DNA from 2 places in the Sphingobacterium sp. 1.A.5 genome. Region 1 is predicted to be linked to the other one. Evidence: riboswitches for the same ligand, from Rfam matches in the RefSeq annotation. Region 1 holds a riboswitch; the other holds the start of a gene.
What was found. A riboswitch is a leader RNA that binds a small molecule or an ion and turns the genes downstream of it on or off. The one in region 1 is predicted to bind S-adenosylmethionine.
Positions count from the first base shown of each region.

Region 2: linked by a shared signal. The riboswitch ahead of CRT24_RS18745 (O-acetylhomoserine aminocarboxypropyltransferase/cysteine synthase family protein) and the one ahead of CRT24_RS07320 (methylenetetrahydrofolate reductase) in region 1 are both predicted to bind S-adenosylmethionine.

Region 1 is NZ_PEBA01000012.1:59,802-66,067, forward strand. Features, by position in the region: gene CRT24_RS07315 (protein O-mannosyl-transferase family) at 1-1,669, opposite strand, end outside; gene CRT24_RS07320 (methylenetetrahydrofolate reductase) at 1,813-2,769, opposite strand; SAM riboswitch class I at 2,817-2,916, opposite strand; gene rimM (ribosome maturation factor RimM) at 2,998-3,522, opposite strand; gene CRT24_RS07330 (30S ribosomal protein S16) at 3,665-4,201, opposite strand; gene CRT24_RS07335 (exodeoxyribonuclease V subunit beta) at 4,445-6,266, shown strand, end outside.
Region 2 is NZ_PEBA01000064.1:185,548-191,813, forward strand. Features, by position in the region: gene CRT24_RS18725 (sigma-54 dependent transcriptional regulator) at 1-88, shown strand, start outside; gene CRT24_RS18730 (LPXTG cell wall anchor domain-containing protein) at 144-326, opposite strand; gene CRT24_RS18735 (homoserine dehydrogenase) at 559-1,740, opposite strand; gene metX (homoserine O-acetyltransferase) at 1,746-2,801, opposite strand; gene CRT24_RS18745 (O-acetylhomoserine aminocarboxypropyltransferase/cysteine synthase family protein) at 2,848-4,155, opposite strand; SAM riboswitch class I at 4,399-4,512, opposite strand; gene CRT24_RS18750 (hypothetical protein) at 4,693-5,124, opposite strand; gene dapA (4-hydroxy-tetrahydrodipicolinate synthase) at 5,217-6,095, opposite strand; gene ligA (NAD-dependent DNA ligase LigA) at 6,121-6,266, opposite strand, start outside.

The sequences.
Region 1 (6,266 bases):
CTAAAACTCCCAACCCAATCCAAATTGCAAACACATAAAATGATCCTGCATAGGAATAATCACGTTCTCTAGGCTGTAAAGGTGATTGATTTAAATAAATAACTATGGCCAAACCGGTGAAAAAGAACATCAGGGCAACAATTGCTGTATCTTTCTTATTTTTCTTTAATTGCCAAAGTGCACCTATAATTCCTAATATTAATGGCAGGAAAAAATAGGTATTTCTACTAGGGTCATTTTTCATGTATTCCGGTGCAGTATTTATTCCAGGAAGCCGAAGTTCATCTAAAAAATTTACTCCTGAGATCCAATTTCCGGATGTAATTTCACCTTGTCCAGGGGTATCATTTTGGCGACCGACGAAATTCCACATAAAATACCGAGAATACATATGTCCAATTTGATAATTGAAGAAGAACTTCAAGTTATCTGTAATGGTTGGAGTTTCTCCCTCTGATAAATTTAAATATTGCTTATAAAAATCAGCATGTTTACTACTATATAATCGCGGAAAAAGAACTTGTTTATCATATTCATACCCCTTTACATAATCAATCTCAGCATATTGTTTTTCATCTTTTCTATATGTTTTGCCTTCATTTACATCAATAATATTTGAATTAAATGTTGGTCCTTTAAATAATGGTTCGGATATATATTGTTCTCTACTTAAATAGCTTAAAAATGAAAAAGCATTATCTGGCTGATAATTGTTTAAAGCAATATTTGTTTGTGCTCTAATTAAAACCATACTAAAAGAAGTAAAACCAAAGCAAAGCAAACAGATTCCTAGAATTATCAAATTCAATAATGGTTTGTTTGTCTTAATTGAGTATATTATGCCATAAACTGCACAAGCTATGATTAACAAAATAAAAAATGCTATACCTGTTCCGAAAGGCAGGCCTAACGTATTCACGAAAAACACATCAAAATTTGATGCTATTCGTACTGAATACTGAATAACTCCCCACAAAATAAATGCTAACGCAAGGACGCCCCAACCAAACGATATCACTGCTCCTTTCCAGTTAACATGTTTTGCTTTTCTAAAATAGATCATCAATGCTAAGGCGGGGATTGTTAGAAGGTTTAATAAATGGACACCAATTGATAATCCCATAACAAAAGCGATCAATAAAAGCCATTTATTGGAGTCTGGGTTATCTGCTCTTCGCTCCCATTTAAGTGCTAACCAGAATACAATCGCTGTACAGAGTGAAGACATAGCATAAACCTCCGACTCAACTGCCGAATACCAAAATGAATCTGTAAAGCTATAGGCTAATGCACCCACTATACCTGCTGAGAATATTTGGATGTATTGGATTGATGAACCTTCTTTATTTCCCAAAACAATTTTTCTAGCCAAGGCTGTAATAGTCCAAAAAAGAAAAACAATGGTCAGAGCAGAACAAGTTGATGATCCAATATTCATCCATAGAGCGATATTGGAATTATTTCCGAGAGCAAAATTTGAGAATAAGTTTTGGATCATTAGAAATAAAGGTGCACCAGGTTGGTGAACAACTTCTAGATTTTTACTTGCTGCAATAAATTCACCAGTATCCCACCAGCTCACTGATCTTTCTACAGTAAAAGAATATACTAGAAGGGCAATGAATCCACAAAGCCATCCAAGATAATTGTTGATTTTATTATAGTTCATAATACATGGTTAGTTATCAAATAAATTTAAGAAAGTATATCTATAAGAATCTCACCTTAACAATATTTAACAGCGGTAAAAAAAACAGGCGAATGATTTCTCATTCGCCTATTTGTATATTATTTATAATAATGGATTATATCCTATACTAATTTCTCTACGATTTTTTTGGTTGGCCCTGGGTTACTCATGGTGTAGAAATGCAGGACTGGAACTCCAAAATCAATTAATTCTTTACATTGTTGTACTAGCCATTCTTCTCCAACTTGTCTTACATCAGCATTTGTTTTGCAGGATTCGACTGCATCGCTTAAATCTTCGGGAATATCTAGGTGGAATATCCGAGGTAGTGTTATAAGTTGTTTTTTTGTTGTCAATGGTTTTAATCCGGGAATAATAGGCACATGTATATCATTCTCGCGGCATTTCGTTACGAACTCTTTATATTTCTCTACATTGAAAAACATCTGAGTTACGATAAACTCTGCTCCCATTTCTACTTTTTTCTTCAACCATTTAAAGTCAGTATTGAAGTTTGGGGATTCGAAGTGTTTTTCTGGGTAGCCAGCGACACCTATACAGAAGTTTGTTTTTTCGGAGCTTCCTATATCTTCATGCAGATATGATCCTTCATTCATATCCACTACTTGTCTTAGGAGGTCTGTAGCATAAGCATGTCCTCCAGGTGTTGGGATAAAATCTGCATCACCTTTTCTAGCATCTCCTCTTAGTACCAATACGTTGTCAATACCTAAGAAATTCAAGTCAATGAGAGCATTTTCGGTTTCTTCTTTAGTGAAACCACCACAAATCAAATGAGGTACTGCATCGACTTTATATTTACTCATGATTGCGGCGCAGATTGCTACTGTTCCTGGACGTTTTCTATAGGATACCCTTTCCAACAATCCATTAGCGTGCTGTTTGTAGAGGTAATCTTCGCGATGGTAGGTCACGTCGATAAAGGGAGGTTTGAATTCCATAAGTTCGTCCATTGTTTGAAAGATACTTTGAATTCCCTGTCCTTTTGCAGGCGGTAACAGCTCAAAAGAATATAACGTCTTGCCTTTCGCGTTTTTGATATGATCTACGATTTTCATAAAAATATATTAAGGCTTAGAGAGAACACAGCGGATCCTGATTCTTTGGCTTATCTTTCCCTAATCGGGGTAGAATGTAGCACCTTGACTGGTGTCAGGTTGCTAAGGCTTCAGCGGGTCTATTCCCTCTGCCTTTCTCTATAAGCGAGGGCTAATATCGTTATTAGCAACTTAATCTCAAAATGTTATGCAAAAAAAGAAGGGAATTCGCATGAATTCCCTTCTTTTTTATTCCAAATACATATCTATCAATCCTTCAGGTAACTTGAGGACGATTATTTTTTCTTCAGGATCTATACCCACAATAAAATCTTCATTTAGTGGGAACATAGCATCTCTACCATCAATATCCACTGTTGCTATAAATTGTTGGGGCATTTCTTGTACATGAGTTATTTCTCCCAGTTCTCCTTCGCCTTCTTCAATTGCTATAAATCCGACTAAATCATGGTATGTAAAATCATCAGGATCACGTTCGGGCATTTTGTCATTTGGCAGATATACGCTTTTTCTTAATAAAGGTTGGGCTTTATCGATATGGTCAATATCTTCAAAATTGACATAGGCAGTGCTATTATTCTGCAGTTTAATTTTATCTACGAAGAAAGGGACTAATTTTTTATCTATTTCCAAGAACACCATTTCCAAATCCAAGTCCATGTAATTATCGAACTCGAAGAACATTTGGACTTCTCCTTTCAACCCTCTGGTTTTGCTAATATATCCTATATAAAAACACTGATCCTTAGTCATACTTTAAAATTAATTTGCAAAAATACGAATTATTAATAGGTATTATTTAATGTTCCTAATTTATCCTTTTTCTGGAGTTTGTATTTATAAAAAAAGCCGATCTAAGATTAGACCGGCATTTTCAAATACTTTAGAGTAAGGATTAACCTTCAGTTTCTTCAGTGTTTTCTGCAGCATCAGCAGCTTCTTCTGCTTCTTCTGTAGCTGTTTCTTCAGCAACAGGGGCATTTTTAGCAGCGATAGCGGCAGCTTTTTCTTCTTTTTTCTTAGCTTCAGCAGCTAGAGCAGCTTTTTTAGCATCATCTTTAGATTTTGCCAAGCCTGATTTTTTGCCTTCGATTTGTGCATCTTTTCCTTCAGTCCAAGCTGCGAAAAGCTCTTCAGCTTTAGCTTCATCAAAAGCACCTTTTTTCACACCACCTTGTAAGTGTTTTTTGTACAATACACCTTTGTAAGAAAGGATAGCGCGAACAGTGTCAGTAGGTTGAGCACCTTTGTTCATCCAGTCCAATGATTTCTCGAAATCCAAGATAATTGTTGCTGGGTTAGTGTTAGGGTTATAAGAACCTAAACGCTCAATGAACTTACCATCACGTGGTGAACGTGCGTCTGCTACTACTACATGGTAAAAAGGTTTTCCTTTTTTACCGTGTCTTTGCAATCTGATTTTAGTTGCCATGTTTTAATTTTATTTATGTATTCAACATATCCCCCGTGCTACATGCAGGAGGGGACGCAAAGATACAAAAAATAGTATTTAGAACAAAGTATTTAGTATTTAGACATTTATAATGTTTTACAAAGTGATTAAGCAACGAATTTATCAACTACTTTATAGCCAATTCACATTCTAAATACTAAATACTTACTACTTAATTCTAAAATTTTCCGATATTCAAGCTCTTCTAATTATTGTCGTTTTATGCAAAGAATTGCTCCATTAAAAATTGTAAAGGCCTCTGCTGGATCTGGGAAAACCTTCAGTTTAACGGTTCATTATTTGACTTTATTGTTATCTAAGGAAAGTAGCTATAGGGAAATTTTGGCAGTAACTTTTACAAACAAGGCTACTGCTGAGATGAAACATCGGATTATGACAGTTCTTCACGGCTTGGCGACAGGTGCTGATAGTGATGAAATTGAACAATATAGATCTCAATTACAACAGGTTGGGTCATGGGATAGGATTACAATTCAAGAGAAAGCAAATAGGGTTTACCGCCGAATCCTTCATGACTACAGTCATTTTTCAGTAAGTACTATTGATGGATTCTCTCAAAAGGTAATTTGGAGTTTTACATACGAGCTGAATTTAGATTCTGGCTATGCCATAGAAATGAACACCAATAAAGTGAAAAGAGATTTGACAGTGATGTTAAATCAGTTATTGGATGAGCGACCAGAGTTGTTGGAATGGATCATCAGCTATGCAGAGCAAAAAATCAGCAACAATGAAAATTGGAACTACCGTCAACAATTAATGGGGTTGGCTGGTTTAATCTTTTCGGAGAATTTTCAGGAGTTTGACAGCTTTATGATTTCTTCTGACACGAATAAGATTTTCAATCTTTTGAATAAAGAAATAGAGGATAAAACGAATTCATTTTTAGAAGCACTTTCCCAAAGTTTAGAAACATATAAATCTGTTTATCAAAGTTTAGGGGTTGATGAAACAGAGATGAAAGGAAAATCCAGAAATAAGTTTGTATCAACTAGCAAGTTGAATATCGATGTTCGAAAAATATCGATTTCTGATATACAGAGTAAGGTTTTCGACAAGTTTTCTGAATTGGCTGATAATGAAGATGCCTTCACAGATTCCAATAAAGTCGTTCGTTATGAATATATATCAGGTATAAAACCGGCATTGGATGCCATATTAACCCTTCAACAACATTTTGCCAGCTATATTGGTTACCAGTCGGTGCATACGAATCTGTATTTTTTGAGATTACTTAAGGAGATGAGCGATTTGTTGAGTTTATGGAGGAAGGAAAATTCTGCTCAATTGATATCGGATGCACAGATTTTATTGAATAAACTAGGTTTAGATGAGCATGCTGATCCAACTTTTATCTGGGAAAAGATAGGTAATAGGTATAATTATTTTTTATTTGACGAGTTTCAGGACACTTCCAGAATTCAATGGAAAAATTACAGTCCGTTATTATTAAATGCCCTTTCTGTAGCTACAGGAAAAATAAGTGAGCATTTGGTTGTAGGAGATGTAAAGCAGAGCATTTATCGTTGGAGAAATGGAGATTGGCGTATTCTCTTGCAGCAAATCGATCAACAGGTTTCAAACCATTTTCATTTATCAGAGCATAATGTCGTTGATTTTATTGAGAACGGCACATTAGACACCAACTATAGGAGTCTTCCAAATATAATCAAGCTTAACAATTATTTGTTTGATAAGATACCCAAATTGATGCAGGCGGTTCTTAATGAAAAGGTAGCGGAAGGGTTATCTGAGGAAGGTTTAGTCTGGTGGAATTCATTAGGCAATAACAATTTATTGATTAAAGCTTATGAAAATAGCGAACAACTGATTCCTATATCCAAAACCGACCCCGAAAAACCTCAGGGCAGTATCGAAATCAATTTTTTGCCGGTTACAAGTGGTCGTTCAAGAAATAACCAAGTCATTGAGGAATCTGTTAGGGATCTATGTACAAAAATTGGAGAATGGATTTCAAGTGGGAAATACAAACCTTCTGATATAGGTATTTTGGTTCGCAGCA
Region 2 (6,266 bases), on a different contig from region 1:
GAACGTTTCAAAGACAGCCGATGACCTCGATATACAACGAAGCCACCTGTACAGTAAAATTGAAAAGTTTGGACTCAAAAGAGATTAAATAATAAAGGCCTGATTCAATCAGGCCTTTTCTTTTGTTAAGTATTTTTTCGTAATTAATCGTTAAACTTTCTTTTTTGACGGCTATATAACATATAAAAAGCAACAGTCAAAACAATTATTCCGATAATAATATACGGTAATGCAGATCCCTCACCAGTGCTAGCGTTGGTCCTGTCCTCTGCGAACAAGCCAATAGATACTGCATTTAGTAATACTAACACATTCCACTTTCTCATGATTAATTAGATTTTTAAGTTTATTTATTAATGTCTGAATAATATAAAGCAAAAACCATGACAAAGCAAATGTATTAACAATTATTTAACCTATTAAATGCCAATCCTTCATTTTGTAATACAAATGTTACCATTAGTGGTTCTAAATAGGAAATTGAAAATCTTATTTGAAAAAAAAAGTGCTAATCTAAACTCAGATTAACACTTTTATACACAAATAATTTAATTATAATTATAGAATCTCAGCAAGGAAGTTCCCTTGTTGATGAATGATTCCCCTTTTGGCAATAATTTCTTGAAGATTAATCGTGCCGATTACATACTTATGGTCATTACTATAAAATCTTTCTGAAATATTTTCGAATTCAATATTTTCCAATACATCTTCATCTTCATATCTTAAATAAACTTTTAAAGTATAATCCGTTGAATAGGTAACTTGCTGTGCTTCCAAGTGTTTTTTGTACTCATATTTATAGTCATACCTTAAAGCTGCAATATCAGAAAGCACGGCTGATCCCGTTGGATGGCCACCAGCACCTTTCCCATAGAAAAACTGTTCGTCAGCAAATGCAGCTTTTACTAATACGCCATTGTATTCATTCTCGACATTCTGTAATATGTTATCTTTTGAAATGAATTTTGGGAGGACATATAATACTACTTGGTTATTTGCGATTTCTTTAGCTAATGGAATTAACTTGATTTTATAATTTTTCTCTCTAGCATATCTTATATCTGCATCACCCAAAGTATCAATTCCTAAGTTTAGGATTTCATCGGGATTGATATAAATACCATAGGCATGAGAGGCTACGATGGCTAATTTAAATTTTGGATCATAACCACCTACATCGAGAGTAGGATCAGTTTCTGCAAAACCTAATTCCTGTGCTTTTTTCAAAGCTGAGTCATAACTTTGGTTCTCATTAAATATCTTGGAAAGAATGTAATTTGAAGAACCGTTAAAGATCCCACTTACTGAATGTAATAATTCATTATCGTAATACTCTTCTAAGTTTCTGATGATAGGAATACTACCACAAACTGCTCCTTCATATAAAAGAGAGGTGCCATGTTGGTTTTGTATTTCTGTCAATTCTTCCAAATGGGTTGCGATCATTTTTTTATTTGCTGAAACAACATTTTTGCCAGTTGTCAGCGCTCTTTTAGTGATTTCAAAAGCAGCATCAGCATCATCAATTAATTCAACTACCGTATTGATTTCTGGATCATCCAAGATAGCATTTGCATCAGTAGTAAATAATTCCGCAGGCAATGTTCTTTTTTTGTCTGCATTTTTGATTACAAATTTCTTTATTTCTAAGTTTAGGTTTTTAGTTTTTATGATATCGTATAAACCTTGTCCCACCACACCAAATCCGAACATCCCGATGGTAAGTTTCTTACTCATTATTATTAAATTAAATTAAGTTGATTTTCTGCTTTTGTATTATTTTTCTCAAGGAAATTACCGATTACTTGAGTCAGTGTTTTTGTTTCGATTAAAAATCCGTCATGGCCAAAGAATGAATGTAATTCATAATATTCGGCATTAGGGATGTTTTTGGCGATAAATTCTTGTTCCGACGGTGGAAACAGCACATCCGAAGGAATTCCAATGATAAGCGTATTTACACCTTCAATGCTGTTAAGGACTTGTTCGACCTGACCTCTTCCGCGACCTAAGTGATGGCTATCCATTGCTTTGGTGAGATACCAATAAGAAAATGCATTGAACCTATTGACAAGCTTATCTCCTTGGTATGATTGATAAGACGATGCTTTATATGCATCCGTTTTATCATGGTCAGATTCTACTTGGGTAGTACCATACGCATTATAGGTCCTATAAGAGAGTAGGGCCATACTTCTGGCGGCTTTTAATCCTTTGAGTCCTGCATCAGGTTTTTTCTCAAAGAATGACGAGTCAGCTTCAATTGCAAGCCTTTGGCTCTCATTAAAAGCAATACCCCATGGCGAAAAGAAAGCATTTGTGCCAATTGCAATTAGGTTATGGATTTTGATTGTTTTTGAAACTGTCCATTCCAATGCTTGCTGTCCTCCTAAGGAGCCTCCTATTAAGGTATTGATCTCGTTGATTCCTAGGTGATTCGCTAAAAGTTGATGAGCATGCACGATATCACGAATTGTAAATTGAGGAAAATCCGAATAATAAGGCAAATTAGTCTCTGGGTTTGTCGATAGGGGATTCGTAGTCCCATAATGCGATCCCAAAACATTTGCACAAACTATATAATAGTCTTTATCATTGAATAATTCGTTTTCACCAAATAATCCAGGCCACCAATCAAACACATCCGAATTAGCAGTCAAAGCATGGCAAACCCATATCACATTGGATTTGTCTTCATTCAGGGTTCCATAAGTATGAAACGCAATTTGAAGATTCGCCAGTTTTTTTCCGCTTTCTAATTCGAAATCTTGGTTATATCCGAAAGTTCTTAAACTCATTCTAATAAATTATCTTCCTCCATTAAAATCAAATAAGGCCCCCACCTTATTTGATTTTGTCAAATGCTTGTGCTAAATCCGCTTTTATATCTTCAATGTGTTCAATACCTACCGAGAGCCTTAATTGACCTGGTGCTACACCTGCTTTTTTCTGATCTTCAGCGCTCAACTGTTGGTGAGTAGTTGCTGCTGGATGGATAATCAATGACTTAGCATCTCCAACATTTGCCAAATGGCTGATCAATTCTAATGCATCAATAAATTCATTGGCTTTTTCCACGCCACCTTTAATGGTAAATGAAAGCACCGCTCCATATCCATTTTTCAGATATTTCTGTGCGTTTTGATGGTATGGGTGGTTTTTTAAACCTGGATAGCTTACATGCTCTACTTGTGGATGCGCATCTAACCATTGAGCTATCTCTAGCGTGTTGTCAACGTGACGTTGCACACGTAATGATAATGTTTCTAATCCTTGAACTAACAAGAAAGAATTGAAAGGGGATAGGGCAGGGCCAAAATCTCTTAATCCTTCAACTCTTGCACGGATAGCAAATTGAATGTTGCCAAATGGGCCACCTTCGCCAAATACATCTGAAAACACCAAACCATGGTATCCTTCCGATGGTTCCGAAAATTGCTTGAATTTTCCATTGCCCCAATTATAATTACCGCCATCAATGATTACGCCACCAATACTTGTTCCATGGCCGCCAATCCATTTAGTTGCTGATTCTACAACCACATTTGCGCCATGCTCTAAAGGCTTGAACAAATAACCGCCAGCACCGAAGGTATTGTCAACGATCAATGGAAGGTCATGCTTCTTAGCTACTGAAGCTATGCGTTCGAAATCTGGAATATTATAGCTTGGATTGCCGATAGTTTCTACATAGATGGCTTTTGTTTTGTCATCGATCAAAGCTTCGATCTTATCTGCATCAGTATCTTCAGCAAATCTTGCTTCGATACCCAATCTTTTAAAGGAAACTTTGAATTGATTATAAGTACCACCATAAAGGTTGGAACCAGAAACAAAATTCTCACCTGCTTCCAGGATGTTTGTCAAAGCGATAAATTGTGCTGCTTGACCTGAAGCTACAGCAACTGCTGCTACGCCGCCTTCTAATGCTGCTATACGTTTTTCGAAAACATCAGTAGTAGGATTCATGATCCTAGTATAGATATTACCGAATTGTTTCAATGCAAAAAGGTTGGCTCCATGTTCTGCGTTTTCGAATACATAAGAAGAAGTTTGATATATAGGCAATGCTCTGGAACCAGTAGTAGGATCTACTTCTTGCCCTGCATGTACTTGTAAAGTTTCAAATTTTAGGTTTTTATTATCTGCCATTTTTATATTTTTTTAATCATGTTAGTAAAATGAAATTATTAAATCCTTTGAGTTCTATGATTTGGTCGTCAATTGGTATGGACAATTCTATTCAATAAGAATAATTCTGCCATAGGACGACTATCGCATTCGAGAAATACAAATACAGTTGATGGATTTAATCTTAATAGAAGAATCTGTTGTCGGTTTTCCGACAAGATACAATAATTCTGATTTTGAAAATTCTGAAGTCATAGTCTATTTTATTTATATGCTCCTGAGCTTTATTGCTTCGGACAGGAATTGGCACCTTTTCAATACTTATTGAAGGTTGCCAGTGGGTCATTGAGCCAGTCTCTCGCCACTTCTTTATAAATCAAGACCATCTTTTTTAGAGAGGTAATGATTAGTGTACCACTATCGAAGTACTCCGCAAATATAGGCTACGGAAATTAATTTTGCAATTTTTTTAGAAAAAAGAAGACCTCAAATCTTGTTAGCCTATTCACATACAATGATTTGAGGTCCCAAATATTTTGTTATTTCAATACCAGTTTTTTAAAAAGTGTTGTTCTTAGCATCATGCATTTGGATTATTTTATCCACTACATAACGCGTGTTTCCACGCCAAGGTAGCACACCATGGTACTCTTTATAATGAAGATCAAAAGCCTTACCACTATTTAACTCCAATACTTTAAATACAGAATCGCTCTCGATAGAAAATTCAAATTCATTGCTTGAAATTCCAGTCCCCGTATTTTGACTGCGGATACCTTCTTGAATCAATTTTCCTTCATAGGTCTTAAAGACATTTCCTTTTTTTACTGCATAATTTAAAGTTCCCGATTTAACTCCCTCGCCAAAAACAAAGTAGTACTTGAAATAAACAAATACTGCGAAGGCCAAGAAGATAATGAGCAGAAACCAGCTGATGAACTTTTTAAAGCCTGAACCCCTTTTGCTGGGTTGTTGGGTAGTTGTTTCCATTATTTTGTTAATTCAGTTTTTCTATAGATACAATAAGAATACCTAAAAATAAGAAAGGTTGGCCAAACTACATGGCCAACCTATTATTTTTTTTATCCTAGTAGCTGCATCTCTGCATCTATTGCTTCTTTCGTTTTCGAACTGACCGGTACCAACGGTAACCTTACATTGTCCTTTCCAATTCCTTTTTTCTCGAGAATATATTTCACTCCTGCAGGATTTCCTTCAATAAAACAAAGGTCTATCATGCTTAATAATTCCAAATGAATAGCTCTCGCCTCTTCAAAATTACCCTCACTACATAAATGTGCCAATGCAGAAACTTTTGTCGGATAGGCATTGCCTACAACAGAAATTATTCCTGCTGCTCCCATGGCCATCATAGGAAGTGTAACAGGATCATCTCCAGAGATTAAAAGAAAATCTTTTGGTTTATCTCTTAAGATTTCGCTGAATTGGGAAAAATTTCCCGAAGCCTCTTTTGTAGCTACTATGTTTTTGAAATCCTTAGCCAACCTGACCGTCGTAGCGGGGCTCATATTACTTCCTGTCCTGCCAGGCACATTATAAAGAATAATCGGAAGCTTCGAAACCTCAGCAATAGCCTTATAATGTTGATAGATTCCCTCTTGCGTTGGTTTGTTATAATATGGTGAAACTGATAAGATTGCAATGTAATCCAATACCTTAAAATTCTTGATTTGTTCAACGATTTCAAAAGTATTATTGCCACCGATTCCAGCTACCAATGGGATACGCTTATTGACATGCTTAGAAGTAAATTCCCACACCTTCTTTCGTTCATCTGGATTCAATGTTGCAGTTTCACCTGTTGTGCCCAATGAAACCAAATAATCAATTCCTCCCTCGATTTGATAATCAATCAAATTCCCTAAAGTGTCGTAATCTACTGTGCCGTCCGCATGGAATGGAGTAACTAATGCAACTCCCGCACCTTGAAGCTCGTTCATCGTTTGTATATATTATTTTTAATTTTTATTCATTAATCATTGACAGAAGTTCAGCTTCAGAAATCATTGGAATCTGAAGTTTTTCTGCCTTTGCCAGTTTTGATGGACCCATTTTATCACCGGCAACTAAATAATTCAGCTTTGAAGAAATACTGCTAAGCATCTTGCCAC